2 regions of the Sinorhizobium sp. NFACC03 genome follow, and region 2 is predicted to be linked to the other one. Evidence: predicted binding sites of a transcription regulator. Region 2 holds the regulator's gene; the other holds the start of a gene.
The links. Region 2 encodes LexA, which represses DNA repair genes until DNA is damaged. Its sites were predicted from a motif close to TGTTCNNNNTGTGTTCNG; they were not measured.

Region 1 (15,719 bases), on a different contig from region 2:
GATCCTGACGCTGATCGTGCTGGTCGCCGCGCTGAACATCATTTCCGGCCTGATCATGCTGGTGAAGGACAAGGGCAGCGACATCGCGATTCTCAGAACGATGGGCGCGACCTCCGGCTCGGTGATGCGCATCTTCTTCATGACGGGTGCCGCGATCGGCGCGGCGGGAACGGTCGCGGGCGTGGCGCTCGGCGTCGTCGTCTGCCTCAACATCGAATCCATTCGGCAGTTCTTCTCCTGGATCTCTGGAACCACACTTTTCAGCCCAGAGCTCTATTTCCTGAGCCAGCTTCCGGCCGACATGAATGCCGATGAGACCGCGCTCGTCATCGTCATGGCACTCACCCTTTCCTTCCTCGCCACAATCTTCCCGGCCTGGCGTGCTTCGCGCCTCGATCCGGTGCAGGCCCTGCGTTACGAATGACAAGGACATCAACTGAATGAATGCGCGCGTGGCACTGCAGCTTTCCGGCGTCGAGCGACACTACGGGGAAGGCGAAACGTTCCTGTCCATCCTCAAGGGTGCGGATTTTACCCTGAGAAGTGGCGAGACGGTTGCGCTGGTCGCGCCTTCGGGAACCGGCAAGTCGACGCTCCTGCATGTCGCCGGCCTGCTGGAGCGCCCGGATGGCGGCGAAGTGCTGGTCAACGGCGTCTCCTGTGGTGGCCTCAACGACGATCGGCGCACGGCGATCCGCCGCAACGAGATCGGCTTCGTCTACCAGTTTCACCATCTGCTTCCCGAGTTCTCGGCACTTGAGAACATCATGATGCCACAGCTGATCGCCGGCTTGCCCAAGGCTGAGGCCGCCGATAGGGCAAGGGCGCTGCTCGACTACATGCGCATCGGTCACCGTGCCGATCATCGCCCGACGGAGCTCTCCGGCGGCGAGCAGCAGCGCGTCGCGATCGCGCGCGCCGTCGCCAACGCGCCGCTCGTGCTTCTTGCGGACGAGCCGACAGGCAATCTCGATCCGGAAACCGCCGGCTATGTCTTTGAAGCGCTTGAGGCGCTCGCGCGCCAGTCGGGTCTCGCGGCCCTGATCGCCACGCACAATCATGAACTCGCTGGGCTGATGGATCGGCGCGTGACGATCGAGGACGGCAAAGTCGTCGAGATGAACTGATGGCACCGGCCGAGCGGGCGCATTGATCGCCCAGCGCCGTTGCCGCTCACTGTCTTTGGCCAGCGCGGAAGAAACGTCTCACAGTTCACGTCCCACGCCGCCCTGGGCGCGGCGTACGCGTCTTCTGGCGCCGCTTTTAACGCCGGATCAGCCCGCCACGATAGTCGAGTTCGTAAGCTTCCTCGCCATCGACGAAGATGACCTCGCGGCCGGAAAAATGTTCGGTGTCGCCGCGGCTGCTATCGATGTAGTAGCCATGTGCATGCCGAAACTCCATACCGCCGAGGAAGTGCCGCTTCTCACGATACATCGCCTGAAGCGCAGCCTTGATGACCAGACCTGCCTTCTCTCCAGTTATGAGCTCGGGGCGCATAATCCGGCCGAAGTAGTTCATCGCCCAGCACGGTTCGCCATCCTGCCAGACTGTTTCATGTCCTGCAAAATCGGTTCCGCCGAAATAGCTGTCGAGATAGCGCCAACTGCCCGTTTCGTAGCCGATGTCATGGGAGCCTTGGCGAGAGGAAGGCCGCGGCTCGCCGCCGCCAACATAGGTTTTCGATTTGGCTTCGACGATAAAGTCCTTCAGTTGTTCGAGCGCGGCCATGTGGGTTCCTCATATGTTCTGGCCGAGGATGCCGTGGTCCGTGTTGGTTGTAAAGAACAAATAGAGAACAATCACCTGATTACTGAACGCCGCAAGCCTTCTGGCCGCGATCGTCGTTCCAGTCCTTGAGCAGGACGAGTTCGCCCTTGGTGGCTATGGCCTTGTCGTTGGATTTGCCCTTGCCTGTCAGAACGTTGAGGTCGCACTTCAATGTGTTGTCTAGATCGAGTGTATCGTAGGATGAGTAGGTATAGCCGGCGACCACGAACTCGAAATTGCGGTAGGCGACCGTCAGTTTCTGTTCCCAGCGGTCACGTCCGATGGAATCGTTGTGGCTGGAGATGAGCAAAGAACCGCTCGGCAGCGCCTCGACCCACGGCGCCTGTCCCGCAAAGTCAAAGTCGCCCCAAATCTTGTTCGGGATCGCCGCCTTCAGCTCAAGAGCGCCATTCTCACCGGTCAGATAGAGATAGACACCGTTGTCATCGTCGCTTCCATCTGCGGGGCGCACGATCAGGGCGAGGTCCGCGTCACCGTCCTTGTTCCAGTCGCCGGTCGCCGCGGAGACGATGCGGGTAGGGTCGATCGTTTCGGCCGCGGAGGCGACGGCCGGAACCAGAAACAGCAATGGCAGAATCAGGCGTGCATGCATGTCGGAACGCTCCGCTTGGTTGTTCCTCTTGATATGCGGGCGCGGCGCCTTCCTCAAGCGGCTTCCTGGCAGTTAACCTGCATTCGACTGCCGTGTTAACCATCGTCAACAGAACGTCTGTGCTCGGCTTGACGCGTGAACAAAAATAGAACAAAGTAAAAACATAACGGAAAAGGAGCCATGTTATGACTGATTTTGTTCGTGACCTCGCCGCCTTCGCTTCGATGAGCCTGTTCATCGCAAGCATCTCTTTCATCGCGCTCGGCCTCTGAGGAGCGTCGATATTTCCTCTCAAGCACCTCCCGAAATGCGCCCCCTGGATTGAATAAGGGGGACGACGTGTCAGGTGAAACTGGACATGTCGGGTGATAAACGGGATATCCTGCGGACCAGACAGGAATCAGGGTGCGAATAATGGCAGACGACGGCAAAGCAGCATCGAGCGAGGCGCTTGGTTCGGACCCGCAGTTTGTGCATCTGCGCGTCCACTCGGCCTTCTCCCTGCTCGAAGGCGCGCTGCCGCTGAAGAAGGTCATCGGCAAGGCGGTTGCCGATAATCAGCCGGCGATCGGGATCGCCGACACCAACAATCTCTTTGCCGCGCTCGAGTTTTCGCAGAAAGCAGCCGACGACGGACTGCAACCGATTACCGGCTGCCAGCTTTCCATCGACATGGAAGACGAGGCGGATGGCGAACGGCGCGGCCACGCGCAACATCTCGCGAAGCTGCCCGCGATCGTCCTGATCGCCGCGACCGATGATGGTTACACCCGGCTCGTGGATCTGGTGAGCCGTGCCTATCTCAGCGGCGAGGGCAGCCAGGCGACTCGGATCACGCGCTCCTGGCTTGCCGAAAACGGTACGGACGGATTGATCGCGCTGACCGGTGCGTCGGGCGGCCCGGTGGACCTGGCCCTGAAGGCGGGTTCGACGGCACTGGCCGAAGCGCGTCTCGAGGCGCTGCATGATCTCTTCGGCGACCGGCTCTATATCGAGCTGCAGCGGCACGGCGGATTTGACCGCCGCCATGAGAGCCGGATTATCGACCTTGCATACAAGTTCGACATTCCGCTGGTTGCCACCAACGAAGCCTTCTTTCCGTCACCGTCCGACTATGACGCCCATGACGCCCTGATGGCGGTCGCGCACAACGCGATGGTTTCGGACGACAGCCGCTTCCGCCTGACGCCGGACCACTACCTCAAGAGCCGCAAGGAGATGGCTGCGCTTTTTGCCGATCTGCCGGAGGCGCTGGAAAACACTGTCGAGATCGCACGGCGCTGCTCTTTCATGCTGAAGACCCGCGGACCGATCCTGCCGCGCTTTACCGGCGCCACCGCAGATCCGGAAGAGGCGGAGCGCGCCGAGGCGGACGAACTGCGCCGCCAGGCGGAGGAGGGGCTCGAAGAGCGTCTCGCCAGGCTCGGCATGGCGCCCGGCTATAGCGAAGAGGAGTATCGCGAGCGCCTGGCCTTCGAACTCGGCGTTATCGAGCGCATGAAGTTCCCCGGCTACTTCCTGATCGTTGCCGACTTCATCAAATGGGCGAAGCAGCACGATATTCCCGTTGGGCCGGGCCGTGGTTCGGGTGCAGGGTCGCTCGTTGCCTATGCGCTGACGATCACCGACGTCGATCCGATGCGCTTCTCGCTGCTGTTCGAGCGCTTCCTCAATCCCGAGCGCGTCTCGATGCCCGACTTCGACATCGACTTCTGCCAGGACCGGCGCGAAGAGGTGATCCGCTACGTGCAGCGCAAGTATGGTCGCGAGCAGGTGGCGCAGATCATCACCTTCGGTTCGCTGCAGGCGCGTGCCGCACTGCGCGACGTCGGCCGCGTGCTCGAAATGCCCTACGGCCAGGTCGACAAGATCTGCAAGCTAGTGCCGAACAACCCGGCCAATCCGACGCCGCTCTCCAAGGCGATCGAGGAAGAGCCACGCCTCCAGGAGGAAGCCGAGAAGGAACCGGTGGTCGCGCGACTTCTCGACATCGCCCAGAAGATCGAAGGCCTCTATCGCCACGCCTCGACCCACGCCGCCGGTATCGTGATCGGCGACCGTCCGCTGTCTCAGCTCGTGCCGATGTATCGCGATCCGCGCTCCGATATGCCGGTCACCCAGTTCAACATGAAATGGGTGGAGCAGGCGGGCCTCGTCAAGTTCGACTTCCTCGGCCTGAAGACGCTGACCGTTTTGAAGGTCGCGGTCGATTTCGTGAAGCAGCGCGGCATCGAAGTTGATCTTGCGAGCATCCCGCTCGACGACCCGAAGACCTATGAGATGCTGTCGCGCGGCGAAACGGTTGGCGTGTTCCAGGTGGAAAGCGCCGGCATGCGCAAGGCGCTGATCGGCATGCGGCCCGACTGCATCGAGGACATCATCGCGCTGGTGGCGCTCTATCGCCCAGGCCCGATGGAGAACATTCCGGTCTACAATGCCCGCAAGCATGGCGAGGAAGAGGTCGAATCGATCCATCCGAAGATCGATCATCTGCTCAAGGAAACGCAGGGCGTTATCGTCTACCAGGAGCAGGTGATGCAGATCGCCCAGGTGCTCTCGGGCTACTCGCTCGGCGAGGCCGATCTTCTGCGCCGCGCCATGGGTAAGAAGATCAAGGAGGAGATGGACAAGCAGCGCGCCCGCTTCGTCGACGGCGCCGTGAAGAACGAGGTGTCGAAGCCGCAGGCGGACCTGATTTTCGACTTGCTCGCCAAGTTCGCCAACTACGGCTTCAACAAGTCGCACGCAGCGGCCTACGCCATCGTCTCCTACCAGACCGCCTATATGAAAGCGCACTATCCGGTGGAGTTCCTGGCGGCGTCGATGACGCTCGACATGTCCAATACGGAAAAGGTCAACGACTTCCGCCAGGACGCGAAGCGCCTGGGCATCGAGGTGATTGCACCGTCGGTGCAGTCCTCATTCCGACATTTCCAGACGGGCGAAAACCGCATCTATTATTCGCTTGCCGCAATCAAGGGCGTGGGCGAATCCGCGGTTGAGCATATCGTCGAAGTGCGCGGCGACCGGACCTTCGCGAGCCTTGAGGATTTCTGCCTCAGGATCGACCCCAAGCTTCTCAACCGTCGCGTCTTCGAAAGCCTGATCGCTGCCGGCGCGTTCGAATGCTTCGGCTATGACCGTGCGGAACTGGTCGGCGGGCTCGACCGCATCCTCGGCTTCGCCCAGCGTGCACAGGAGAACAAGACGAGCGGCCAGAGCGACATGTTCGGGGCGGGGGCGGCAACCGGGCCGGAGCGTATTGCGCTCCCGACCTACACGCCTTGGCTCGCTTCGGAAAAGCTGCACCGCGAATTCCAGGTGCTGGGTTTCTACCTTTCCGCCCATCCGCTCGACACCTACAATGCGCTGCTCGCCAAGATGCGCGTGCAGACCTTCGGCGATTTCGCCGGCGCGGTGAAGAAGGGGGCAACCGCCGGCCGGCTTGCCGGCACGGTGACCTCGAAGCAGGAGCGCAAGACGCGCACCGGCAACAAGATGGGAATCGTCGCCTTCTCGGACTCCTCGGGCCAATTCGAGGCCGTGCTGTTCTCCGAAATGCTGCACCAGTATCGCGACCTCTTGGAGCCGGGCAAATCGCTGGTCATGACCGTTGCCGCCGAGGAGCGGCCGGAAGGCATCGGGCTGCGCATCCAGACCCTGCGCTCGCTCGAGGAAGAATCGCTGCAACTGCAGAAGGCGCTGCGCGTCTATGTGCGCGATTCCGGCCCACTGAAATCGATCGCCTCGCACCTCAACACCAGGGGCGACGGTCTCGTCTCCTTCGTCGTCATCAAGGACAACGGTCAGCGCGAGATCGAGGTGGAACTGAGCGAGAAGTTCCGGATCTCGCCCGAGATCGCTGCGGCGCTGCGCTCGGCGCCGGGCGTGGTCGACGTCGAGTTGGTTTGATCGGCAGGTTTCTCCGTTTCGTTCGAAGCGAAGAAATCACACCGATCACCTTCAGGGTGGGCAGCTGGGACAGAAAGCGCACATGGTGCTTTCCTGCGGTTCCCCGGGATCAGTCACCCGGACGCGATCGGGTGACGGTGATGAAATCGGTTCCCTGGCCGGTCTCCAGCCCGCTTTCCGTGTCGGCGATCGAGAGCGAAGAGCCCTCGGCCAGCAGTCCTTCAACCCGCTTGCGAACGTCGTCGGATATCGTCATTCGCGCCAGCGTGCGCTGTATGCCGTTATAAGCGAAGGGGTCCGCCTCAATGGAAATGCCGAGCCGCTTCTTCATCGAGGCGGGCAGGTGGTTTTCAAGCGAAACGCCGAACCATTTGCCTTCGGCGCCTTCTTCTTCATTGTGCCGGAACTGGAGGAAATGCGTCCCAAGGGCCTCTTCCGATTTGTCGATGGTGAGGCCGGCTTCGAAAAGCGGCTTGAAACCTTGCCGCACGAGGATCTTGCCGTTCTGCGGCGGCGTTCGGCCGGCCTTACGCAGGAGCTTGTCGGTCAGTTCCGGCGTCAGCTTGCCATCGCTCTCGAGACCTTCGCCCGTCTGGAAGGCGCGGAGCGCCGCAGTGGTTGCCGTGCCCGCATGGCCGTCGATCGAGCCGGGCGCGTATCCGAGGAATTCCAACGAGGTTTGAACCTCGCGCATGGTGTCGCGCGCGTCGCTGCGCGTGATCAGGATGCGGATCGGTTCTTCCATGGATCTGGAGGTGCCGGCACCGCCGGTCGGCTCTCTCATCGCCACTACCACCGGCGTATCTCCGGCCTGGCTGATCGCCGGTCTGAGCGGAACATCGGAAAGCGGCGGCTGGATATTTACCGGAACCGGACGGAAGAGGAGGGCGCTTTTAACCTCTGCGGGCGATATCTGCCGGTCCGAGATCAGCACATGCACGCCGCGCTCGGTCATCTTGTAGAGCGACGCGGCGAAAGCGCTTGGCAGGCGCACACATCCGTGTGAGGCGGGGTAGTCGGGCACGTGGTTGGAGCCGTGCAGCGCAATACCCGACCAGGTGAGCCGCTGCATGAACGGCATCGGCGCATTCGAATAGATGTTCGACTTATGATGGCGCCGCTTTTCGAGGATAGAGAAGATTCCGGTCGGCGTCGCATGGCCGGCCTTGCCGGTCGACACCGGTGACGTCGCAATCACGGCATCGCCGTCATAGACCACGAGCGATTGCTGGTCTTTCGAGACAATGATTTGCAGCGGCCCGCGACTGCCTGCAAAGCCGGTGGCCGGCGACAAAAGCAGAGCGACGAAGCTGGCGGTGAGAGCGAAACGCGATACCATACACTCAACCCAACACGTGACTTGGCGAACGAGCCTAGCCGGCAATCTTTAAGGAATTCATCCAGTCCGTGTGTCGGCCACATCAAGGTTGCGTGATCGCCGCACGTTTACGTTCAGTGATCGCGTTTCCGGGTACCGAAGGTATAGCCGGTCTCGACGCTCTCCTTGCCGAACTTGTCGCGCAGCTTGTTCATGGCGTCTTCGGCCGCTGCCCGGCGGGTTGCCGCCGGATCGACAAGGTCCGGAGGGTCGGCCAGATCTGGGGCGGATAGATCGCCGACGCCAATCCCGATCAGGCGATACTTCGTGCCATCCGCCTCTTTCTCCAAAAGCTGAAGCCCGGTGCGGAAAATGCGGTCGGCAAGCCGGGTGGGGCTGTCGAGCCGCCGGTTGCGGGTGCGAAGCTTGAAGTCGGTGGTTTTGAGCTTCAGAACGACGGTCTGACCCGCGAGTTCGGACTTTCGCAGCCGGTGGGCCACCTGCTCGCTCAGGCGCCTAAGGTGCGTGACCAGGTCGTCGTAGCGTGCGATGTCGTCATTGAACGTCGTCTCCGCGGAAACGCTCTTCGCCTCGCCGTCGATTTCGACCGCCCTCTCGTCGAGCCCGCGCGACAGCCGATAGAGCCGCTGCCCCATGGTGCCATAACGGCGCATGAGGTCGGCTTCCTCCATGGTCTGCAATTGCCCGATCGTGCGCACGCCATCGCGTTCCAGGATGGCGGCGAAGGCCTTGCCGACGCCCCAGATCAGAGTGACCGGCTTTTCCCTCAGGAACTCCAGCGCCTCGGCCTGACCGATGACGGAAAAGCCGCGCGGCTTTTGCAGATCGGAAGCCACCTTGGCGAGGAACTTGCAGTAGGAGAGGCCAACCGAAACGGTGATGCCGACCTCCTGCTCGACACGGCGGGCGAAGCGCGCGAGGGTGCGGGCCGGCGGATCGTGATGCAGTCGCTCGGTGCCTCTGAGCTCAAGAAATGCTTCGTCGATCGACAGTGGCTGCACCAGCGGCGTCAACTCCTGCATCAGCGTCCGCACCTCGCGGCCGACGCGCGCATATTTCTCCATGTTGGGTTTGATGACCACGGCCTGCGGGCAGGCCTCCAGCGCCTTGAACATCGGCATTGCCGAGCGCACGCCGTGAATGCGGGCGATGTAGCAAGCCGTGGACACCACGCCGCGCTTGCCGCCGCCAATGATCACCGGCTTGTCGGCAAGCTCCGGATCGTCGCGTTTCTCGATCGACGCGTAGAACGCGTCGCAATCGATATGCGCCAAGGTGAGATCGTAGAGCTCGCTATGGCGCAGCAGGCGCGGACTGCCGCAGGCCGTGCAGCGCCGCGCGCTAGCGGCCTGTTCCTTGAGGCAGTCGCGGCAGAAGCCTGGAGATTGAGCAGCGCTGTCGGGCATATCAGGAACAAATATTGAACATCGCGACCTTACGCTCTACGCTAGTGAGTCTCAAGGGAGGCTCTGTTGGAAATCACACTCCAGTTCTCACCTGTCACGGCGGATAGTTGGGCGGATTTCGAGCAGCTTTTTGGGCCGAACGGTGCCTATGGCGGTTGCTGGTGCACCGCGTTGCGCCTGCCGCATTCCGTTCGAACGGCGATGCCGGCAAGGGAGCGCAGGGCCTTTATCAAGGCTCGTATCGATACCGCGCCGTCGCCCGGTATCCTCGGCTATTTCGAGGGAACGCCGGTGGCCTGGGTTCAGATTGGTCCGCGCCAGGATGTTCCGCAGTTCAATTCGCCGCGCACGGTCGCGCGACCGCTGGAGGACCGCGAGGCGACCGATCCGACGATCTGGGCGCTGAGCTGTCTGTTCATGCAGTCGAAGCTACGCGGCAGGGGCTTGAGCCATCAACTCGTGCGCGCCGCGATCGACCACGCCAGGGCGGGCGGCGCACGTTATCTCGATGCTTGTCCGATCGATCGTGCCAAACAGTCCAAGTCAGTCGCCCTTTGGGTCGGCGCGACGACGGTCTTCGAGGCTGCGGGATTCGATGTCGTGGCGCGCCGCAAGGATGGTAGACCGCTGATGCGCTTGGATTTGCACTGATGGGAACCGGCGCTGAACTAACCCTCGAAATGCGCGCGGATGGTGGCCGCCGCTTCCGGCCAGTCGGCCACAGCGCGGATGCCGGCGTCCGGCTTTGGGGCAAGGGCGCGAAACTCCGCGTTAACCATCAGGTTGATCAGCAGGCAGGACGGCGTGTGATGCTGGACCGACTGCAGGTTGCGAAGAATATCATCCACGAAGACCAGCGGAACCGGGCGTCCGCCGTGCAAATTTTGGACGATCGGTCCCTTCGGTTCCTCGGAGGCAAGCAGCGGATAGGGAAGGCCAAGCCGGTCGAGCAAGGCACGGCGGACCGCCGCGTGATGCGGCGGCATCGCCGTCAGGAAAACGATGTCCGCTTCCTTCGACAGAGCAGCCAAAGTCTCGACGACCTGTGCAGCCGGCGTCTGCCAGCGATCCTGCGTCCCGTAGAAGGAATCAAGCAGGGCTTTGACCTCCGCCTCCGCCAGCGGTTGTTCGTTCGCGCGATCGATGATGTTGCCGGTCAGGCGGAACGATCGGGGCAGCAGCACATGGCCGCAGCTATCGAGAAAGGCTTTGAAGGGATTGATGAATTCGAGCACGACTTCATCGACGTCACTGACGATCAGCGGGCGCTCTCGAAGCTGTATGCGGTCGTCTATAGACCTGCCTGGCACGCTCAATCCTCAAAACCCGAATGGCCCGAAAGCGCCGCATGGGCGCGCACGACATCTTCCGGTGCCGTGCCGGTTGCCTGGCAGAATGCCATCAGCGTCGGCTCGTGGTCCATGAGAAAGGCGATGAGACCGCCCATGAAGCCGGGTTCGGCAATGGCATTGCGCAACGCCGTTGGATCGGTGCCCGTCAGTGCCAGGAAACGGGACAGAAGCTCAGGCTCGCCGGCGAGCCAGGCAAGGATGTCGATGGCGATTTCGTCAGCGCTCTTCAATGCTTCGTCCCCGTATGGTTTTTACGTGCGGAGTTACCTATTTTTCAACCAAATAGGCCTATCTCTGAAGTTGAGGAAATGGGTCGAGTCGTCGGTTCTGCAAGTTAAATGTCCTGAGGAGACTTGCAAGACGATGATGGACAGCAAGGGATCGACATGCCCAAACAGGTAATGATTGTTGAAGACAACGAGCTGAACATGAAACTGTTCCGCGACCTGATTGAGGCTTCCGGCTACGCGACGATCCAGACGCGCAACGGCATGGAGGCGCTCGAGCTCGCGCGCAAGCACCGGCCCGATCTCATTCTCATGGACATCCAGTTGCCGGAAGTATCCGGTCTGGAAGTGACGAAATGGCTGAAGGAAGACGATGAATTGCACGTCATTCCGGTCATTGCGGTCACCGCATTTGCGATGAAGGGCGACGAGGAACGGATCCGCCAGGGTGGATGCGAAGCCTATGTTTCCAAGCCGATTTCCGTACCGAAGTTCATAGAAACGATCAAAACCTACCTGGGCGATGCCTGAGCGGCGGGAAAATTGATATGACTGCGCGTATTCTTGTCGTTGATGATGTTCCGGCCAATGTGAAGTTGCTCGAAGCCCGGCTGCTCGCCGAGTATTTCGATGTGCTGACGGCCAATGACGGCTATTCGGCGCTGGCGCTTTGCGAGAAGACGCCCATCGATCTCGTGCTTCTCGACATCATGATGCCCGGCCTCGACGGCTTCGAGGTCTGCGAACGGCTGAAGGCCAATCCGCGCACGGCGCATATTCCGGTCGTCATGGTGACGGCGCTCGACCAGCCGTCGGATCGCGTGCGCGGCCTGAAGGCCGGCGCCGACGACTTCCTGACCAAACCCGTCAACGATCTCCAGCTAATGTCGCGCGTGAAGAGCCTGGTACGGTTGAAGAATGTCAGCGACGAATTGCGCCTGCGCGCCCAGACTGCGCAGACCATCGGCCTCGAAGACCCCGGCCGTGCGGACCGTCCGGACGAGCCGGGCAATGTTCTGCTCGTCGATGGCCGTGGCTCGTCACAGGAGCGGCTGCAGCGCGCGCTCAAGCCGATCGCCGATGTCTCGGTGATTTCCGATCCGCAGGCGGCGCTCTTCGAAGCGGCCGAGAACAATTTCGACCTGGTCATCGTCAACGCGAATTTCGACGACTACGATCCGCTGCGGCTGTGTTCGCAGTTGCGCTCGCTGGAGCGGACGCGCTTCATCCCGATCCTCTTGATCGCGGAGCAGGGCAGCGATGAGATGGTGGTGCGTGCACTCGATCTCGGCGTGACGGACTATCTGATGCGGCCGGTTGATCCCAATGAACTGATTGCCCGCTCCATGACCCAGATCCGGCGCAAGCATTGCAATGACAGGCTGCGCTCGAGCGTGCAGCAGACCATCGAACTTGCCGTCACCGATGGCCTGACAGGCTTGCACAACCGCCGCTATTTCGACACCCACCTGAAACTGTTGATGGACCGGGCTGCGGCGCGCGGCCGGCCGCTCTCCATCTGCATGACCGACATTGACCGTTTCAAACAGGTCAATGATACCTACGGCCATGATGCCGGCGACGAAGTGCTTCGGGAGTTCGCCAACCGCATTCGCACCACCGTGCGCGGTGCCGATCTTGCCTGCCGTTTCGGCGGAGAGGAATTCGTCGTCGTGATGCCGGATACGTCGGCTGAAATGGCGGCGGGCGTCGCCGAGCGCTTGCGCATGATTATCGAAAGCCTGCCGTTCCCGGTTCCGCAGGCGGATGGCGTTTTGAAGGTAACGGCGTCGATGGGAATAGCGACGCTCAGGCCGGGTGCTGACACGGCCGAGGCTCTGCTGAAGCGCGCGGATACGGCGCTCTACCAGGCCAAGCACGAGGGCCGCAACCGCGTGGTGGCGGCGGCCGCCTGAGCGTTTGTCCGTCCAATCCGGGCGCTCCGCGACCCAGTGATTTTCTTGGGTCACCTCTTGCGGGTTGCATTTAAAGTTGTATTCTCGCCACAGCCGATGCTACCGGGGAGATTGCGTAGCCGCGGCGCCCATGCGTGTGCCTGTCTCAGTCTGATACAAAATTAACCATGCGCTTAGCGGCACCGCTTCGCGCATTAAGAATTCGTTGATTTTTTTCCATTTTCAGGTGATGCTGATGAACAAGTAGGCATCGCCTACCAACATTTTACTTACCCCATGATGCTCAGGTCCGCCGCATCTCCTGGGTCGTGGGGTCGGTCGGTTGGCTTTTGACTTCTGCGGAATCCTCGTGCCGCAGTCAGACGCCAGCCGACCCCCTTTCCGAAGCGCCGTCCCATCTTGGGGCGGCGTTTTTGCTTTCTCGGCACCGGGCGAGGGGGCGCCGTGTCGGCATGTCTTTCAAGCATCCTTTCACCGAAGCCAGCGGTGCCTTGCGCGCCGTTTCCCGGACGTCCAAAAGGAAAGGGCGCCTGACCTTGCGGTCGGCGCCCTAAATTCCCGAGAAACGGTCGATCTTACTTGATCTTGGTTTCCTTGAACTCAACGTGCTTCTTGACGACCGGGTCGTACTTGGTCTTGGTCATCTTTTCCGTCATCGTACGGCTGTTCTTGGTCGTGACGTAGAAGAAACCCGTGTCGGCTGTCGAAAGCAGCTTGATCTTGATGGTGGTGGCTTTTGCCATGGTCGTCCTGCCTTTGTAACAATGAAAGCCGTGGACAACCGGTTGCGGGCCACGGGCAAGGTTGGCGCGAAACTACAAATCGCGGCCGAAAAGTCAAGGCCGTTTTGGCTTCAAAACGATCCTGACCACCGAAAGCGCGACATAGAGGCCGAAAAAGCCGGCGATCGCCCAGGCAAAGCCATTGTTGCCGGTGGCATCCATTGAAGCACCGATGGCCTGCGGCCCCGCAACCGTGCCGACGGCATAGGAGAACACGAAAGCGGCGTTGGCGGCGGCAAGATCGGCGCCCTGCAGCCGCGAGCCAAGGTGGCTGAGACCGACCGTGTAGAGCCCGGAGACGCAGCCGCCCCAGAACAGCAATACGATCGCCATCAGGAACCAGCTTTCGACCAGAAGCGGCAGGAACAGCGCGCCAACAAGGCCGATAACAGTCATGGCCGAGAGCAGGGTTCGCCGGTCTTTGACGCGGTCGGACAACATGCCGACTGGGATCTGGAAGATGAAATTTCCGACCCCCATGACAGTCAGCAGGAGGGCCGCCTGCGATTCGCTGAAACCGGCTCTCGTGCCGAAGATGAGGAACAGCGAAAGACCGCCTGATTCGACCGCGCCGAAGATGAACACGGCGGCGGTTGCGGTGGGCACGAGGAAGACGTAGCGCAGGAAATGCCGCTCCGGCTTCTCGTCTATGACGGGGCTTTCGTCGCGTGCGAGGAAGATCGGCACCGAGGCAAGCAGGATGACGCCGGCGCCAACCATGAAAGGCAGGATGCCTTCACTGCCGAGGATTGAAAACAACAGCGGCCCGGTCAGGAAGCCCAGCGACAGGAACGTGCCATAGATGCCGAGCACGAAGCCGCGCTTTGCCGGCGGCGCCGTGGCGTTGATCCAGAACTCGGAGAGAATGAAGAGGACGGTGATCGCCCCATGGAAAACGATCCGCAGCGGGAACCAGAGCCAGAAGTTGGTAATGTAGTAAAAGCCGAACGAACTCGTTGCTGCGATCAGGACGGCCCACAGCATTGTCGGCGCGACGCCGTGTCTATGAGCGAACTTGGTCGTGAACGGGGCGGCAACCATCGATGCCACGCCAGCCATGGCGGAGTTCAAGCCGATCAGCGTCGAGGAGATTCCGCGCTTCTCCATGATGATCGACAGGAGCGGCAGACCGAGACCAATTGCAATGCCGACCGCACTGATCGCTGCAACGGCGGCGATCAGCGACCGCCAGTGAATTTCCTCAACCGGTGCAACTGTACCGGGCGACGGCTGTGACATGCGACGAGGGTCCTTAGAGCAACGTGCGGACGAGGCGCCCACGGCGCGCGGCATAAAGTGGCACCTCTCGTTCACAGGGGAGCGACGGATCGGTGTCGAGACTGCTTCTGAGGTCAGCAAGTATGATGGCGGTGATGTCGGGTATCCGTAGAGACGGAGAATCGTTCACATCGATCCACTGCAAATCCTGAAGCTCCCGGCTGTCCAGGAAGCGTGTCGGATCGATTTTGGCCTCGTCCGCAAACAACGCGAAGAAGCGCGTATCGAACCGCCGCGCGTGGCCCGGAGGGGTAATGGCCCGAGCCATATAGCGCAACTTTGCAAGATCAGGAAGAAATGGAACCGGCGCTGTGGCAGAGGGAGCCGGTTGCCCGACGGCGATGCCGGCCTCTTCGTAAAGTTCGCGCAGTGCGGCAAGGGCGAGCGCGCGTGCGCGTGCATCCGTCAGCTCGCGCGTGCCGGCCGCCTTCAGCGCATGCAGGACGGAAGGGTGCAGGTCGGAGCCGAAGCCGATGCGGTGATCGCCGGCATCGCGTCGCCCACCGGGGAAGACATAGAGATCCGGCATGAAGACATGGGCGCTGTGCCGTTTGCCCATCAGGACGCGCACGCGTCCCCCTTGGCGGTCGAGCAGCATGACGGAGGCCGCATCGCGTGGCCTGACGGCTGCGGAACGTTGGCGTTCGACCTCGCCGCCCAGGCCCCGCGCAGACGTCATGCCCTGTCGTCTCGCGGCGGCAGGACATCTTCCGGTGCGTCTTCGTGGCCGCCGAAACCGTGCATCCTGAGCGCCCATTGCAGGCCGATGACGGCACCCTTGATCGGCTGCAGCAGCGCCAGCGAACTGATCACGGTGATCGGTGCCCAGATCGCCAGATGCTGCCACGTTGTCAGCGGCAGGATGAGATCGGTCATCATGTAGCCCGCGAGCACGACGTGGCCGACGATCGTCACGACGATATAGGGCGGGAAGTCATCGGCGCGGTGATGGTCCATGCGTTCGCCGCAGGCGGCGCAGGCATCGACGGACTTGACGTAGCTGCGAAACAGCTTGCCGCTGCCACAGGCCGGGCAACGGCCGAGAAAGCCGCGCTTCATCGAAAGGCCAACGGAGCGCTTGTCGCTTTCGCTACCGCCCAGTTGAAGTGTTTCGCCTGCCGCTG
Region 2 (15,719 bases):
GACGCACCTGGCGGGTACTCAAGCCAAGCACATGTGCCGCCGACACCAGCGTCATCCGCCCGGCAATCACTTTCGACAAGACCTCAATCCGCTGCAGGTCGCGCTCGCTCATCGCAATCAATCCCATCCGCAATCTCCCAGGTCATCAAAACCCGGGGAGAGTGACATTCCAACTTTGCAGGATCAGGACACTTTAACTTTGCGGCTACACACAAAGATCGCATAAGATAGATTATGGAACTATCGAATATGCCGGAAAACATGGATTGCGGCTGATCCTTGCCTTGCCGCGCTTGACCCGGCCTTTCCGGCCTGCTTAGCGTTCCAGCACCGAAGCACCACTTTCAAGGCCAGATGTGATGAGCGAATTGCGCGTTCTTTCAGATGCTTTCATTCCAGAACTGCCAAACCGCTACAAAGGCAAGGTTCGCGAAAACTACGATCTGCCCGATGGCAACCGTATCATCATCGCCACGGATCGGCTGAGCGCCTTCGACGTCATCCTGACCTCGATCCCGAACAAAGGTCACGTGCTGACGCAGACCGCGCGCTACTGGTTCGAGGAAACCGCCGACATTTGCCCGAACCATGTGGTCAGCTATCCGGACCCCAATGTCGTCATCGGCAAGCGGCTCGACATTCTGCCGGTTGAGGTCGTCGTGCGCGGTTATCTTGCCGGCACCACCAGCACCTCGATCCTGACCAAGTACCGCAATGGCGAACGTGAGATGTACGGCATCACCTTGCTGGACGGCATGCGCGACAACGAGAAGCTGCCGCAGCCGATCATCACGCCCACCAGCAAGGCTTTCGACGGCGGTCACGACGAGCCGCTCTCGGCCGAAGCGATCCTCGAGCAAGGACTGCTGACGAAAGAGCAGCTGGATACGGTCTGGCAATATGCGCTGGCTCTGTTTGCCCGTGGCCAGCAGCGCGCCGCCGAACGTGGCCTGATCCTCGTTGACACCAAATACGAGTTCGGTACCGACGAAAACGGCACGATCTTTCTTGCCGACGAGATCCATACGCCCGATAGCAGCCGCTATTGGATCGCCGACAGCTACCAGCAGAGCTTCGAACGCGGCGAGCGCCCGAAAAGCTTCGACAAGGATTTCGTGCGCGCCTGGGTCACCGCGCGCTGCGACCCTTACAAGGATCCGATCCCAGAAATTCCAGTCGATCTCATCGAGCAGACATCTGCGGTCTATATCGAGGCTTTCGAGACGATCACCGGTCAGCGCTTTGTCCCGGACCTTTCAGGCGCATCGGTTCTGGAGCGTATCCGCACCAATCTGGCGCCCTATTTCTCCAAGTGAATCCGTATATTAGATAAGAATGCTAATCTGATTTACGCGTCACCAGACGTCGGATCGCCGACGTCGAATTCGAGCCGCATCATGTCGTAGGCCGGCTCGATATGATCGGGCGTTTCGCCCTGAACCGTGTCGTAATCCAGCGGCACATGCATGTGCGTCAGTACCGCCCGCTTCGGCTGCAGTCTGGCGATCCAGCCGAGCGACTGCACCAGCGACAGATGGCTCGGGTGGAACTTATACTGCAGGGTGTCGAGAACCAGCAGATCGAGACCGTCGAGCTTGGCGACGGTTTCGGCGGGAAAGTCGCTGACATCGCTGCAATAGGCAAAGTCGCCGACTCGGAACCCGAGCGAATGGATGTTGCCGTGAAACTGCATCAGCGGCCGGAACGGGATCGGCCCGCCGGCACCGTTGATCACCACAGGCGATAGATCGTCGGGAATGATCCGCGGCTCGACGATCGGTGGGTAACCGCTGCCGGGCGGTGATTCCAGGCAATAGCCGAATCCCTCGCGGATTCGCCCCATCGTATAGGCATCGGCCCAGATCGGCACCCGCCTCCGGTTTTCAATGACATAACCGCGCAGATCGTCGATGCCATGCAGATGATCGGCATGGGAATGGGTGTAGAGCACCGCATCGATGTGGTGCACCCCTGCTGCAACCATCTGCGCGCGAAAATCCGGACCAGTGTCGATGACGACGGTCGTCTTGCCACCATCGGGCGCGGTCTGCTCGACCAGCAAAGCGGCGCGCATGCGCCGGTTCTTCGGATTGTCCGGATTGCAGGCGCCCCAGTCACCGGTGATGCGCGGCACGCCCGGCGACGAGCCGCAGCCGAGAATGGTGAAGGCGCGCCGGAACGCCACGTCAGACCCTCGGCATCTTGGAGAAGATGCGGAAGGCGTTTTCCGTGGTGATCCTAGCGATCTCCTCGTTGCTCACACCGATCGTTTCGGCGAGCACGGCAGCCGTATGGGCGACATAGGCCGGCTCGTTGCGCTTGCCGCGGAACGGCTTCGGCGCGAGATAAGGCGCGTCGGTCTCGACGATCATCCGGTCGTGCGGCACGGTCTTGGCGATCTCGCGCAACTCTTCGGATTTCGGAAAGGTCAGGATGCCCGAGAAGGAGACGTAGCCGCCGAGCTCGACGCCGATACGCGCGAGGTCAGGGCCGGACGAGAAGCAGTGCAGAAGGAAAGGGAAGGCCCCCTTCCCTGTTTCCTCGGTCAGGATCGCCGCCATGTCTTCGTCGGCCGAGCGGCTATGAATGACGAGCGGCAAACCGGTTTCGCGCGCTGCGGCAATGTGCCGGCGCAGGCCTTCGACCTGGGCGTCACGCGGAGCGTTGTCATAGAAATAGTCGAGACCCGCCTCGCCAATCGCGACCACCTTCGGATGCACCGACAGCCGGACAAGATCTTCAGTCGTGATGTCCAGTTCCTCATCCGCATTGTGCGGATGCGTGCCGACGGAACAGAAGACATTCGGATAGGCCTCAGCGATCGCAAGGATCGTCTCGAACCGCTTCACGCGGGTCGAGATCGTGATCATCTGCTCGACACCCGCTTCATGCGCCCGCGCGACGATGGCGTCACGCTCCGCTTCGAAATCGGGAAAATCCAGATGGCAATGGGTATCGATCAGCATGCTCAAAGTGCCTTATTGCGCTTCCGGTGCAATGTAGCGCGGGAACACCGGCTTCGGCGCTTCAAGCGGCGTGCCCGACACGAGACGTCCCGCCTCGCCGAGGGCTGCGAAGTCGCGCTTGTCGGCGGGCGCCGCCACCAGGTCGAGCAGCTTTGCCGACGAGTCCGGCATGAAGGGCTGCAAGAGGATGGCGATCTGGCGCACCACTTCCGCCGTTACATAGAGCACGGTTCCCATGCGGGCCGGATCGGTCTTCTTCAGGGCCCAGGGCTCCTGGCCGGCGAAGTAGCGGTCCGTCTCGGAGACGACGGCGATGATCGCGGCCAGCGCCCGGTGGATCATCTGCTTGCCCATCTCGTCGCGCGTGATCTCGTGCAGCGCATCTGCGGCCGCCAGCATCGCCTTGTCCTCGTCGGTCAGGGTACCGCAGACCGGGACCTGGCCGTCGCAATTCTTGACGATCATCGACAGCGAGCGGCTCGCCAGGTTGCCGATGCCGTTGGCGAGATCGGAGTTGATGCGGGTCGCGATCCCCTCCTCGCTGTAGCTGCCGTCCTGACCGAAGGAGACTTCGCGCAGGAAGAAGTAGCGGATCTGATCCAGACCGAAATGCTCGACCAGATTGAACGGATCGACGACGTTGCCAAGCGACTTCGACATCTTCTCGCCCTTGTTGAGCAGGAAGCCATGGGCAAAGACGCGCTTGGGCAGCGGCAGGCCGGCCGATATCAGGAAAGCCGGCCAATAGACTGCGTGGAAGCGGATGATGTCCTTGCCGATCACATGGATGTTGGCTGGCCAGAACTTGGCGCGTGGACCCTTGGGGTCGTCGAGATAGCCGGTCGCGGTGATGTAGTTCGTCAGCGCGTCGACCCAGACATACATCACGTGCGCCGGGTCGTTCGGAACCTTGATGCCCCAGTCGAAGGTGGTGCGCGAAACCGAGAGATCCTTGAGGCCCGATTTCACGAACGAAATCACCTCGTTGCGGCGTTCGGCCGGACCGATGAAATCAGGATTTTCCTCATAGTGCTTCAGGAGCTTGTCCTGATAGGCGGAGAGGCGGAAGAAGTAGCTCTGCTCCTCGACCCATTCGACGGGCGTTCCCTGCGGGCCGTAGCGGACGCCATCGTCGCGCAGTTCGGTCTCGTTCTCCTGGTAGTAGGCTTCGTCCCGCACAGAGTACCAGCCGGCGTAGGAATCCTTGTAGAGGTCGCCCGCCTCGCCCATGCGAATCCAGATGTCCTGCGACGCATCGTGATGGCGCTTCTCGGTCGTGCGGATGAAGTCGTCGTTGGACGCATTCAATAGCACGGCCATCTTCTGGAATTCCGCGGAGTTGCGGTCGGCCAGTTCCTGCGGAGTCACGCCTTCCTTGCGTGCCGTCTGCTGCATCTTCTGGCCGTGCTCGTCGGTGCCGGTCAGGAAGAACACGTCACGTCCATCTAGGCGCTGGTAGCGCGCCATGGCATCCGTCGCGATCAACTCATAGGCGTGGCCGATATGCGGCCGGCCGTTCGGGTAGGAAATCGCGGTGGTGATGTAGAAAGGGGACGTGTCTCTCATAGGCGGATTCGATCTATCTCGGATTAAGCTACGCACGCTCTTAGCGCATACGCCGCAAGGAAGAAACATGCGATCCGTGAAAAGCCCGGTCGGAGAGGTCGCCGCTGGCGCTGCCAGCCTTGCATAATCCGCATGCGCGACCTAGAACAAAACAGAAACAAACGAAAGAGGGTGAATCATGCTGGAGCGACTTGGCAGCCAATTTGAAACCGCCTCCGCCGGCTATGCCGGCGCGCACGGAATCGAGCGCGACCCCGACTGGTTCATCCTGAAGATGCAGGAGGAATTGGGGGAGTTGACGCAGGTCTGGAACAAGCTCAGCGGCCGCGGCCGACGCAACGGGAAATCAACGGACGAACTCAGGTCCCTGATGGCCGACGAGACCGCCGACCTGCTCGGGCATGTGTTGCTTTTCGCCCACCACCACAAGCTCGACCTGCAGGCGGCAATCGAGCGCAAGTGGCGCTTCCAGGCGGCGCTATAGCGCCGCTTTCAAATCGTCGAGCAGCGACAGGATGGTCTGCTTGCGGTCGAGATTGTAGGCGTCGCTGACGGTCAGCCGCTCGGTCACGGAAGCCGAAAGCCGCGCGAAGCGCTCGGCGCGCACGATGTCTCCCGCAATCGCGGCCTCCCGCGCGTCGCGCATGATGCGGTCACTTGCGAGAGCCTGGAAGAATTCGAAGATCGTTTCACTGTCCTTGCCCGAGAGCACGTCGGCCAGCTTGTGCATGTCCTTGCGGACCGCCGGGCCCTGCCCTGCGAGGATTCCTTCGAATGTCGCGGCAATTTCCAGTCCGCCATAATTGATGAGCTTCAGCGCTTCGGCGACGCTGCCATTGGCGGCCGCGACGATGCGCTCGGCGTTCTCGCCTTCGAGATCGAAACCGAGATGCGCCAGAGCCTGACTGAGCGGCGCGACGTCGAGCGGCTTCAGCCGCAGCGGCAGGCAGCGCGAGCGGATCGTCGGCAACAGTTTTCCGGGCGCATGCGTCAGCACCAGGAAGAGCGAGCGGCGCGGCGGCTCCTCGAGGATCTTCAGGATGGCATTGGCCGCATTCCGGTTGAGGTCGTCCGCCGGGTCGATGATGACGATGCGCCAGTTGCCCGTACCTGACGTCTGGCTGAAGAACTTGCCGGCGCGTCGGACCTCGTCAACGGTGATCGCGCCCTTCGCCCTGCCCGTCTTCTCATCGATCGGGCGGCTCAGGTGCAAGAGATTGTGCGAGGCGCCCGAGGCGAGCTGCCGCCCGATGGCGGAAGCCGGATCGGGATCGGAAATCGCTTCAGGCGCTTCCTCGGGTTCCGGATGTTTCAGGATGTGATGCGCAAAGCGAAAGGCAAGCGTCGCCTTACCAATCCCCTCCGGCCCTTCGATCAGGATCGCGTGGTGTCCCTTGCCGGAGCGATAGCTCTGCGCCAGGAAGCTTTCCGCCTGTTCGTGGCCGAACAGTCGATTGTTCTCGGCGGGCGCGATGGCGCCATCCAGGACGCCGCCTCTTTCCGCGCTCATGACACGACTTCCTCGGTCGACGTCTCGGTGCCGTCGCCATGCGGCAGGAGGGCCTCGACGAGGGAAAGCACCTCGGTGGCGATGGCCTCGACAGGCTGCGTCGCATCGACGACCCGGCATCGCTCGGAATCGCGCCTGGCGATATCGAGAAAGGCGTCCCGCCGTTTCTCATGCGTCTCCAGCTGCTCCTTCTCGAAACGATCAGGATTGTCGTCCCCGGCGCGGCGTTGCGCCCGATCGAGGCCGATGCTCGCCGGCAGATCGAAAATCACAGTCCGATCCGGCACGACACCGTTGATCGCCACACGCTCCAGACTTTCGACGAAGCTTTGCTCCAGGTTGCCGGTGATGCCCTGATAGACGCGCGAAGAATCCATGAAACGGTCGCACAGCACGATCGTACCCTTGTCGAGCGCCGGCCGGATGACCTCTTCGACATGATCGCTCCGGGCCGCTGCAAAGAGGATCGCCTCCATCCTGACCCCGAAGGCCTCCGCGGCTCCCGAAAGAAGCACGTGGCGCACCGCTTCGGCGCCGGCTGAACCGCCAGGCTCGCGTGTCGTCAGCACCTCGTAGCCGCGCCCGCGCAGGGATTCGGCAAGAAGACGAAGCTGCGTCGACTTGCCGGCACCTTCCCCACCTTCGAATGTTACGAACAGACCTTTTTTCAGCGACACCATGCGTTCCCATATCGGCATGCGACCCAGATCACGATGATTTCAGGTCGAATCGACCTGAAATCATCGTGACCTGTTCTAATAAGCTAGAGCGGAACGCGGGCGGAAAACCGCGCACACTTTCCTCATTCCGCTCTGGCCCTGTTTAACCGATTGGTCCGCCGTGTGAAACCGTCAGGTGGCGATGAATTGGCAGGAACCGCCCTCGCCGCAACCAGCTGCGGCTAAATCCAGAAAAACAGCAGTTCCTGCAGCGCATCGAGAGCACGGCTGGTCAGCGTGCCCTGCCCGACGGCGTTGGCGGTCTTGACCGGCACTTCGCGCAGCAGCTTCTCGCCGTTCCACAATTTGACGACGCCGACTTCCGTCCCCGCAGTCACCGGCGCCCGCAAGGGCCACTTATAGACGATCCGCGCCGTCAGCCGTTCCGGATTGTCGACCGGCAAAAGCACGTCGACCGGACCGCCGGCAACCAAGGCGACGTGGGCGGCATCGCCGCCATAGACGGCCGCTTCGCCAATCGCCTCCCCGTCGGCAAAAATCCGCTTCTTCTCGAACGCGGTCATTGCCCAATCGAGCACCTTGCGGCTCTCCTCGATGCGCTCCTTGTCGGTTTCGAGACCGCCCATGGCGAGATAGACCCGGCGGTCGCCGCGCTGCAGCGAAGCGGCCAGGGAGAAACCGAAGCCTTCGGCAAAGCCGGTCGCCAGGCCGTCCACACCGATATTGGCCGCGATCAGCGGGTTCTTATTGCGTTGCAGGATCTTGTTCCATTCGAACTCCGGCTGCGAATAGAGCCTGTAGAGATCGGGATGTGCCTCGTGGAGGTGCCGAATGAGCGTTACCAGTTCGCTCATCGTGATCTGGTTGCCGGGATCCGGGAGCCCAGTGGCATTGCGGAACGTCGCAACCGGCATGCCAAGCTCGCGCGCGCGCGCCGTCATCCGCTCGGCAAAAGCGCCCTCATTCCCGGTCATGCCTTCAGCAAGGATAATGCAGGCATCGTTGGCAAGCTGAACCGCCACACCCTGCAGGAGGTCGGCGACGCGGATGCGGGATTTCAATGCGGCAAACATCGTCGAGGTGCCGGCGGGCGCACCGCCGGTGCGCCAGGCGTGCTCGGACACCTCGAAGGTGGTTTCGGCGGAAAGCTCGCCCTTGCCGAGAGCCTCGGCCACGACCTCCATCGTCATCAATTTGGCGAGCGATGCAGGCGGTATCGGTTGATTTTCGGCGCGTGAGAAAAGCACGGTGCCGGTTTCGGCATCGACAAGCAGGATCTGCTTTGCCTTGGTATCGAAAGCGGGCGCCGGTGTCTGCGCGAATACGGCGCCTGTAAACAGCGCAACGCCGAAAAACACCGCCGAAAACATCTTCATGCGCATGGGAAACTCCGGTTTCCCCTTGGGCATAGCAGCGTGGTCATTTTGGCACAACGCCGCCTGCGGTTAACGGACAGAGCCGCTTGCTTTCTGGCGCTCGGCGTAATCGACAATCACTTGGGGGGTAAGCTGCTTCCGGTCGACCATAATTGCTTCAAACGGCGACTCGGCATCGCTGACGCGGACTTCGACGTAAGCTGCAGCATAGGCCATGTTGCCGTCGGGCATCGGGATGAACTCGGGCCGCTCACGCGGGATCGGGCCGATTTCCGGCAGCATCACGAACTCGTTCAACGATTGCGGCTGGGCGAACTGCGGCACGGGAGCTGCGAGCGCCGTCACCGGTTCGCCAACATCGAGCGAGGCCTTTGCGGGGACGGTGATCGTGCCAAGGCTCTGTTTGCGGAACGGCTCGTTCGAGGCGACCATTACGCCGGTCGCGATCTGGCCTTCCGGCATCACGCTCGGGCCACGTTCGCCCTTCTGAACGTAGGACGCCATCAGATAGGGCATGTCGTTGCCTTCAAGCGGCGCGCGGCCGACATATTGCACGCGCACCTGCGCGCTGCCCTTGCGCTTGATATCGAGCATGTCGGCCGTCTTCGAGGAAACGTCGATGATCCGGCCGAATTCATAGGGGCCGCGATCGTTGACGCGCACAATGACGGACGTACCGTTTTCCATGTTGGTGACGCGCGCGTAGCTCGGCAGCGGGAACGTCGGATGGGCGGCCGACAGATGGGCCTTGTCATAGACCTCGCCGTTGGCGGTCAGGCGACCATGAAAGGCCGAGCCGTACCAGGAAGCCGTACCGGTCTTGTTGTAGCCGAAGTCTTCCCTCGGCTGATACCACTTGCCCTTGACCTGATAGGCCTTGCCGACCTGATAGCGTCCGCCGCCCTTGGGGATGTTGTTACCGGTGGCAACGCGCGGGCTCGCCTTCACGCCGTAAACGGATTCGGCGAAGTATTCCTTGCTCCGCGGCTTCTTTTTGATGCTCGACGTGGATCCGCAGGCCGCGAGCGTTACGCACAGCGCAGGAATTGCCGCAAGGCGCAGTCCCTTGACCAGATATGCCGCATTTTTACTGGATGTCATCTGTCCCACAACATCGATCGAATAAGCCGTACTCGAAACCTTCCGCTCGTGCCCCCAGCGGAAATCTCGGCGTCCCGAAACGGAACAGTCGATTAAACATGACAGCAACAAGGCGAAAATGCGAACTCATCCACAGATCAGCGCCGGATTTCATGCGTTATGGTTTACAGATGGTTACCGGCAAAGCGTGCCCGCACGCTCAAGTCCGGCCATCGAGAAAATCTTTCAGCGACGCATGTTAAATCTTGCAAAGCGACGGGGCTTCGCGCAATAACGCCGTGCCCGGTAAGCAGTTGACTGCGAGCTCAGGCAAGGACAGGTGGCCGAGTGGTTTAAGGCTCTGGTCTTGAAAACCAGCGTACGGGAAACCGTACCGTGGGTTCGAATCCCACCCTGTCCGCCATTTTCCCAAGAAATATAGTCCGACGATGGACCGCCATCCCTGGCGGTGCTTCATTTTAACGAGCGCTTGTCGGCAGGCGTCAGCGCCGTGTGGTTCGCCTCGGGCAGACGACGACTGGGCCCTCCGCCTTTCACTCAAGCCAGGTTAGAGGCTGAACGGATCACGCGCTGAGCGTTTCTCGTTTGGCGCGTTGAACGGATCGGACTTCTTCTCCTTGGATTTGCGGCCCTCGTCGGCGATGATCTCATCCACGGCTCGCTGGCATTTCAGGAGTTCTTCCGCCGCCGGGCCGGTGCCGCGCAGACTGAGGTTTGCGACAACGCGATCGTCAAAGGCGATCGCCAACGTCCTTTTGCGCACGAACCCCGTCAGGAATTCCGCATCGGTGGCGTTCACGAACAGGAACTTGCCGCTCTCGTCGCCGGCGGCGGTCGCCGCCGCACTCCAGGGATCGCTCTTGTCGAAGCGGAACGTCAGGTCATAGTCCTTGCCGACCTCGAGCGACTTCCAATCGTCGCTGGCGAAACTCATGTAGAGTGGTGATTCGGAGCCCTTGGGATAGAACCCCAGGCGCAGCCTGATTCCGCCTTCGAATATCGACGTGATGAAACACGAGCCTTCCATCGACGTGTCGGAAGCAACGGTCCAGCCGCCGACTTCCTTCCATTTGATGATCTCGGACTCCTCAGCCACGGCCGGTCCCGTGGCCATCAGACAGCTCACCAACCCGAACAGCAATCTACGCATGCAAAACCCCCGTTTGCCCGCATTTTGATAGGTCGCCGCGTGACTGTCGAGGGTGGGTGACCCGCACCCATGCAAAATTTTAGGAATATTCACCTCTCCCCGCGGACCGACGCTCACGCCAAAGATCACATGGCAAAGGGATCTTTCGACGATTTGGTCTGGCCGCCACCAGCAAAGGGGTCATTGTTTGGCGCATTCCCGCCAGCGCCCGCAAACGGATCGGCGGCCGCCCCCTGCCCGCCGTTTGGCATCAACGCAATCACCGCCTCCTGGCATTTGAACATCTCGCTGACGGCCTTCATCGAATCGCGCAGGCTGAGGCTCGCCACCACGCGCCCTTCGAACGCCAGCGCCAGCGTGTTCTTGCGCACGAATTCGGTGAAGAAGTCGGTGTTGGAGAAGTTGACGACCAGAGCCTTCGAGCCTGTGAGGTCCACGCCGAACGCGACAGCCGGCCACTGGCGGCCACGGTCGAGCTGCAAGGCCCGCTGCGGCTCGATCGATTTCCAGTCGGCATTGCCAATCGAAAGAAACGCCAGGTTCGCCGATCCTCTCGGATAGAAGCCGATTCGAAGGATCATTCCGCCGTCGTAGCTCGTCGCCGCATAGCACGAGCCGCCCAAGGACGGATCGGAGCCCACCGTCCAAGCATTGACCTCCTTCCAGATATTCGAACGCCCTTCTTCAGCAGAGGCCGCTCCCGCCGCCACCAACAGACAGAGAACCGCCAACGACAATCTACGCATGCAATCACCCCATTTTTCCCGCAAAGTTATCGTTTTTTTACTACCTGTCGAGACGTGCGACATCTTCACAACACGGATTTGTGCACGCCCGTAGCGAGGCCGCGACTTGGCGCAACCCATGCGATTGCGGCAAGGACGGCGCGCCAGGCTGAGGCGGCTTCGCCGCTGCGTGCCCCTGGCGCAAAACGGCCACAGCCTGCACCCAAAGAGCTGTTGAACACATGACAGTGATCGCCAAGCTTGCTGGACTTCGGAACGAAAGCGCGGTTCACATCGTTAACCGCCCCGTAGTCCCACCCTTGCATCAAAGTGGACGATCACCGTGCTTGCCGCCCTGCTTCTCGCTTCGATAGTCGCATCGCCTAATATGCCTGACGTCAAGCTCAGCGCCGCCACGGTGGACGAACTTCAGACCGATTTCGAGAGCGCCGTGCCATGCCATCAGATCGATGGACGCAAGGTGTGGAAGGGTGCGATCGCGTTCTACATCCAGTCGTTCGTCTATGATGGCGACAGGCCGGTCGCGACCGATGCGGCGGATGCCGTACTTCCAGAAGACAACAGCGCCGAGACGGTGAAGGAATTCGAAGACGCGTGCGCCGCCACGCAGCCGGCCTAGCCTCTTTGCACAAAAACGCTCGCGATTCGTTCGAATCGCCGTGCCGTCGCGTAATGCGCTACGCCGCCGCCCTCCGTTTGGGCACGATCATCGCCCAAGCCGCTCTGCTCCCGTAAAAGTGACCAATCGACACGCACAGACGCGCCAATTGTCTGAGTTCACGGAATTTTAGGCACTTGCGGAACACATATGGAACAGATAGTGTCTGTTCTTGATTTGTTTCACGCCTCTGGGAGCGACGTGCCATGCTGACCCGCAAGCAACAGGAATTGCTTCTCTTCATTCACGAACGCATGAAGGAGTCGGGCGTCCCACCATCTTTCGATGAAATGAAGGATGCGCTCGACCTGGCGTCGAAGTCCGGCATTCACCGCCTGATCACGGCACTCGAAGAACGCGGGTTCATTCGCCGTCTGCCGAACCGGGCTCGCGCGCTCGAGGTCATCAAGCTTCCGGAGGCTTACGCATCCAGCCAGCAGCAGCCCCGCCGCGGCTTCTCGCCCAGCGTGATCGAGGGCAGCCTCGGCAAGCCGCCAGTGGCCGCTCCTGCCGCACCGCCGAAGCCCGCGCCCGTGGCCGACAACACATCGGTTTCCGTGCCGGTCATGGGCCGCATCGCTGCCGGTGTGCCGATCTCGGCCATCCAGAACAACACGCACGACATTACCGTTCCGCTCGACATGATCGGCAACGGCGAACACTACGCTCTCGAAGTCAAGGGCGATTCGATGATCGAAGCCGGCATCTTCGACGGCGACACCGTGATCATCCGCAATGGCAATACGGCCAATCCCGGCGATATCATCGTGGCGCTCGTGGATGATGAGGAAGCGACGCTGAAGCGCTTCCGGCGCAAGGGCGCATCGATCGCGCTCGAAGCCGCGAACCCTGCCTACGAAACAAGGATTTTTGGGCCCGATCGGGTGAAGATCCAGGGCAAGCTCGTCGGGCTGATCCGCCGCTACCACTGATTCCGAGGGAAACCAGGCATCCGACCGAGCCTCGCCACCGCTTGCGGCTGCGAGGCTCTGTTTATTGAAGGCGACCTGAAGGCACGCCTCTTACTCGTGGATGGTGTACTCGCCGAGCTCGCAGAGGTCCTGCATGTCTTCGGTCGTATCGAGGCCGGAGCCTTCTTCGAACTCGAAGCGCATGTCGTACTTGCAGACCTCCCGGCCGTCGGCGATAGTGATCTCCATGTCTTCCCCTGGGTTCAGCACCTGCCGGCCGAAAACATCGTCTTCCCACTCGTTGACGCCCACAGGCGACGTATAGAAGTTCGTCAGCACTGCGCCCGTGTTGTTCTTCAGCTTGAAAACCAGATCCTCTGCCTGCGCCTCAAATGTGGTCGCAGCGATGAGGGCCAAGGCCGTCAGGACAAGTTTCGTCTTCATATATGCCATTGCCTCCGTTTTGATGATGACGGACGCTACCGATGCGGCTGATGTCAGCGGAGTCATCGTTCCCCCTCTACCGATTTCACCGAAGCGATAAGATCCAACGGATAGCTAATGGACGTGGCTTGCGCGGGCGTGTGGCACGCCTGAGCGAACGCTTCCTGGGCGTCGCAACCCGAAGCAAGCAGAGGAAAGCAGTCGTTTCCACCCCTGCTTGAAGTATCGCTACCCGCTCCCCCGAGCGGTCGACATTGCCAAACCTTCTACCTGTGGAAAGCACACAAACCACAAATTCGCATTGTGTTTTTCGGAAAATGCCTCTTGCGGATTTTCTGCAATCATTCTAAATCCGCGCCAACGCTCGGTTATCCGAGCTGTGAGGCCTCGTGGCGGAGTGGTGACGCAGAGGACTGCAAATCCTTGTACCCCGGTTCAATTCCGGGCGAGGCCTCCAAAAAATCTCCACGCTATTAAAGAGTGCTGCGGCAATGCCTTCCGTTGAAGGCATTGGGTTCCTGCAATTTTTGACGTCAGCACCAGGGCGTCGCGTGTCCTGTCCACGGCCGTACCAGCCCCTCGGATACGAGCACGCGCCCGATGGACTGGTCGCCCCGCGTAACCAGCCGCAGCTTTTCGCCGGCCTTGGCATCCTGACGACCGCCCGCCGTTTCCAGCCTGAAGTCACCCGCATTCAACAATTCGCGCAGGCGCTGCTTGGCGTAGAAGCCGCGCGAACGTTCCTTGTCGCAGCTTGCCTGGCGAATACGCGGCGCATCGACATCTGCGACGCGGATCGTTTCGCCGTGGTACAGGAAGGTGGCGCCGTCGATCACGCAGTTGTCGTTGCGAATCCCGCAGAAATAAAACTGATCCGTGCGAACGGATGCCGTCTTCACTTCCTCATTCGGCCGCACCACGGGTGTCGGCGCCTTGGCGCCGACGTCGACGGACGGCACCGGAGCGGCAAGGGCAACTCTTGTCACCGGATTCGGCTTCTGCTTCTCCGCCTGTTGCGCGGGACGCTCGTCCGCTTTCTGCGCGACACGAACGGGCTTCGGCTTCGATTCGTGGCGCGACGTGAACGCGGCCACGTCCGATACCACCGGCCAATGTTTCAGTTCGGCGCGATGATCGTAAGCGACCACGCCGCCGACAGTGAGTGCGGCGGCCAGATACCACGGCGCCATACCGCCTTGTTTGCCCCTGCTCCGACCGGAATTCCGGCTGCGACGTTTCGTAGTGGCTTTGGCCATGCGTCCCCATCCTGATTCGCGACCGCATTATGCGATTGATGGGTTGCCGAAAAGTTTTCGGCGGCCTCCCTCAACAAGGGGTTCAGCCGCTTCGCTGAGAATCAATTGGCAGGGAATCGAAGCCGCGGCATCCGGGACGGATGCGTTGACCGAAAACGTGCGCAGTAGCTCCGGTTCACGAGCCGTTCGAAGAATTGGCTCGTCCGCGCCAGCGTGCCCACCAGACAGCCAGGCGACGCCGGCGACGGCGGACGGACGGGATATCGTGCGAAAGCACGATGAGGCCCAGCGGTATCATCCAAAAGCCGAGCACCGGCAGAAAGCCGAGAAAACCAAAGAATACCAGGAGCGAGCCCAACAGGATACGCAGCAGTGGCGATTCCGGCAGCGTGATGCGCCATTTCCCGAGCACGATCTGACGCGTCTGCGGATCAATCCCGAAATGCGTCTGCTTCCTGTTTTTATTCATCATTCCCTATCCGGCATCTTTTCCCACAATTGGGGACTTCTCCACAGCCTGGCAACCGAACTTGTCATTTTTTTTGAAAAAACCGCTTGGCAAATCGGAAAAGCATGCGTATTAGCAGCCTCACTTCTGAAGCGCACAGCGAAACAGCGGCGCGGATGATCCCTGGTAGCTCAGCGGTAGAGCATTCGACTGTTAATCGACAGGTCGCCGGTTCGAATCCGGCCCGGGGAGCCAGTTTCGAAAAGAGCCATTTGCAGAAATGCGAATGGCTCTTTTTCATTTTGCACCTAAGTTCCCCCGGTGATCAATCCCAGTCCTAGACGGCACCTATGACAAAGGCGGCGCCCATCATCGTCTGGTTCCGCAAGGACCTGCGCCTTGGCGACAACAGGGCCCTTGCGGCTGCGGCCATTGAGGCTGCCGTCATTCCACTCTATATCCGGGAGCCGGACGAAAGCGGCAACGGTCCGCTGGGCCCGGCGCAGCAATGGTGGCTGCACCATTCGCTGGAAGCTTTGGGGGCTCGACTGGGCCGGATCGGCTCGCGACTCATTCTCCGCTCCGGCGACCCACTGGACGTCCTCAGCGAGATAGCGCGCCTATCGGGAGCGAAGAGCGTCCATTGGAATCGTCGCTACGACCCGTGCGGCATCGCCACCGATACGGCCCTGAAGAAAGCACTCGCGGCTCAGGGCATCGCGGCCGAGAGCTTTGCCGGGCAATTGCTGCACGAGCCCATGCGCTTGCTGACGACGACCGGTAGGCCCTATCGCCTGTTCACGCCTTTCTGGCGCGCGCTCGAATCGAAGGTTGAGCCGGCTCCGCCGATCGACGAGCCGAAAAAGATCGCGACGCCGGAAAGCTGGCCCCCTTCAGAACAGCTTGA

Region 1: a site for LexA is predicted at 2,519-2,536, ahead of dnaE (DNA polymerase III subunit alpha). Genes of this name have one in related genera too.

The regions. Positions count from the first base shown of each region.
Region 1 is NZ_FMXF01000001.1:1,012,620-1,028,338, forward strand. Features, by position in the region: gene BLU35_RS04995 (lipoprotein-releasing ABC transporter permease subunit) at 1-424, shown strand, start outside; gene BLU35_RS05000 (ABC transporter ATP-binding protein) at 441-1,127, shown strand; gene BLU35_RS05005 (DUF5680 domain-containing protein) at 1,264-1,731, opposite strand; gene BLU35_RS05010 (nucleotidyltransferase domain-containing protein) at 1,811-2,383, opposite strand; gene dnaE (DNA polymerase III subunit alpha) at 2,798-6,295, shown strand; gene BLU35_RS05020 (L,D-transpeptidase family protein) at 6,405-7,634, opposite strand; gene BLU35_RS05025 (DNA polymerase IV) at 7,748-9,040, opposite strand; gene BLU35_RS05030 (GNAT family N-acetyltransferase) at 9,107-9,691, shown strand; gene BLU35_RS05035 (hypothetical protein) at 9,709-10,350, opposite strand; gene BLU35_RS05040 (DUF3572 domain-containing protein) at 10,353-10,622, opposite strand; gene BLU35_RS05045 (response regulator) at 10,779-11,150, shown strand; gene BLU35_RS05050 (PleD family two-component system response regulator) at 11,168-12,535, shown strand; gene rpmG (50S ribosomal protein L33) at 13,111-13,278, opposite strand; gene BLU35_RS05060 (MFS transporter) at 13,372-14,556, opposite strand; gene BLU35_RS05065 (NUDIX hydrolase) at 14,570-15,274, opposite strand; gene BLU35_RS05070 (DUF983 domain-containing protein) at 15,271-15,719, opposite strand, start outside.
Region 2 is NZ_FMXF01000002.1:299,469-315,187, reverse strand. Features, by position in the region: partial or broken gene BLU35_RS06930 (helix-turn-helix domain-containing protein) at 1-127, opposite strand, end outside; gene BLU35_RS06925 (phosphoribosylaminoimidazolesuccinocarboxamide synthase) at 369-1,316, shown strand; gene BLU35_RS06920 (MBL fold metallo-hydrolase) at 1,349-2,185, opposite strand; gene BLU35_RS06915 (TatD family hydrolase) at 2,187-2,966, opposite strand; gene metG (methionine--tRNA ligase) at 2,979-4,532, opposite strand; gene BLU35_RS06905 (nucleoside triphosphate pyrophosphohydrolase family protein) at 4,711-5,016, shown strand; gene BLU35_RS06900 (DNA polymerase III subunit delta') at 5,011-6,042, opposite strand; gene tmk (dTMP kinase) at 6,039-6,719, opposite strand; gene BLU35_RS06890 (D-alanyl-D-alanine carboxypeptidase family protein) at 6,944-8,104, opposite strand; gene BLU35_RS06885 (septal ring lytic transglycosylase RlpA family protein) at 8,168-9,199, opposite strand; tRNA gene BLU35_RS06880 (tRNA-Ser) at 9,513-9,602, shown strand; gene BLU35_RS06875 (hypothetical protein) at 9,747-10,442, opposite strand; gene BLU35_RS06870 (hypothetical protein) at 10,475-11,086, opposite strand; gene BLU35_RS06865 (hypothetical protein) at 11,418-11,714, shown strand; gene lexA (transcriptional repressor LexA) at 11,960-12,685, shown strand; gene BLU35_RS06855 (hypothetical protein) at 12,776-13,108, opposite strand; tRNA gene BLU35_RS06850 (tRNA-Cys) at 13,492-13,565, shown strand; gene BLU35_RS06845 (thermonuclease family protein) at 13,642-14,364, opposite strand; gene BLU35_RS36045 (hypothetical protein) at 14,540-14,833, opposite strand; tRNA gene BLU35_RS06835 (tRNA-Asn) at 14,993-15,067, shown strand; gene BLU35_RS06830 (cryptochrome/photolyase family protein) at 15,163-15,719, shown strand, end outside.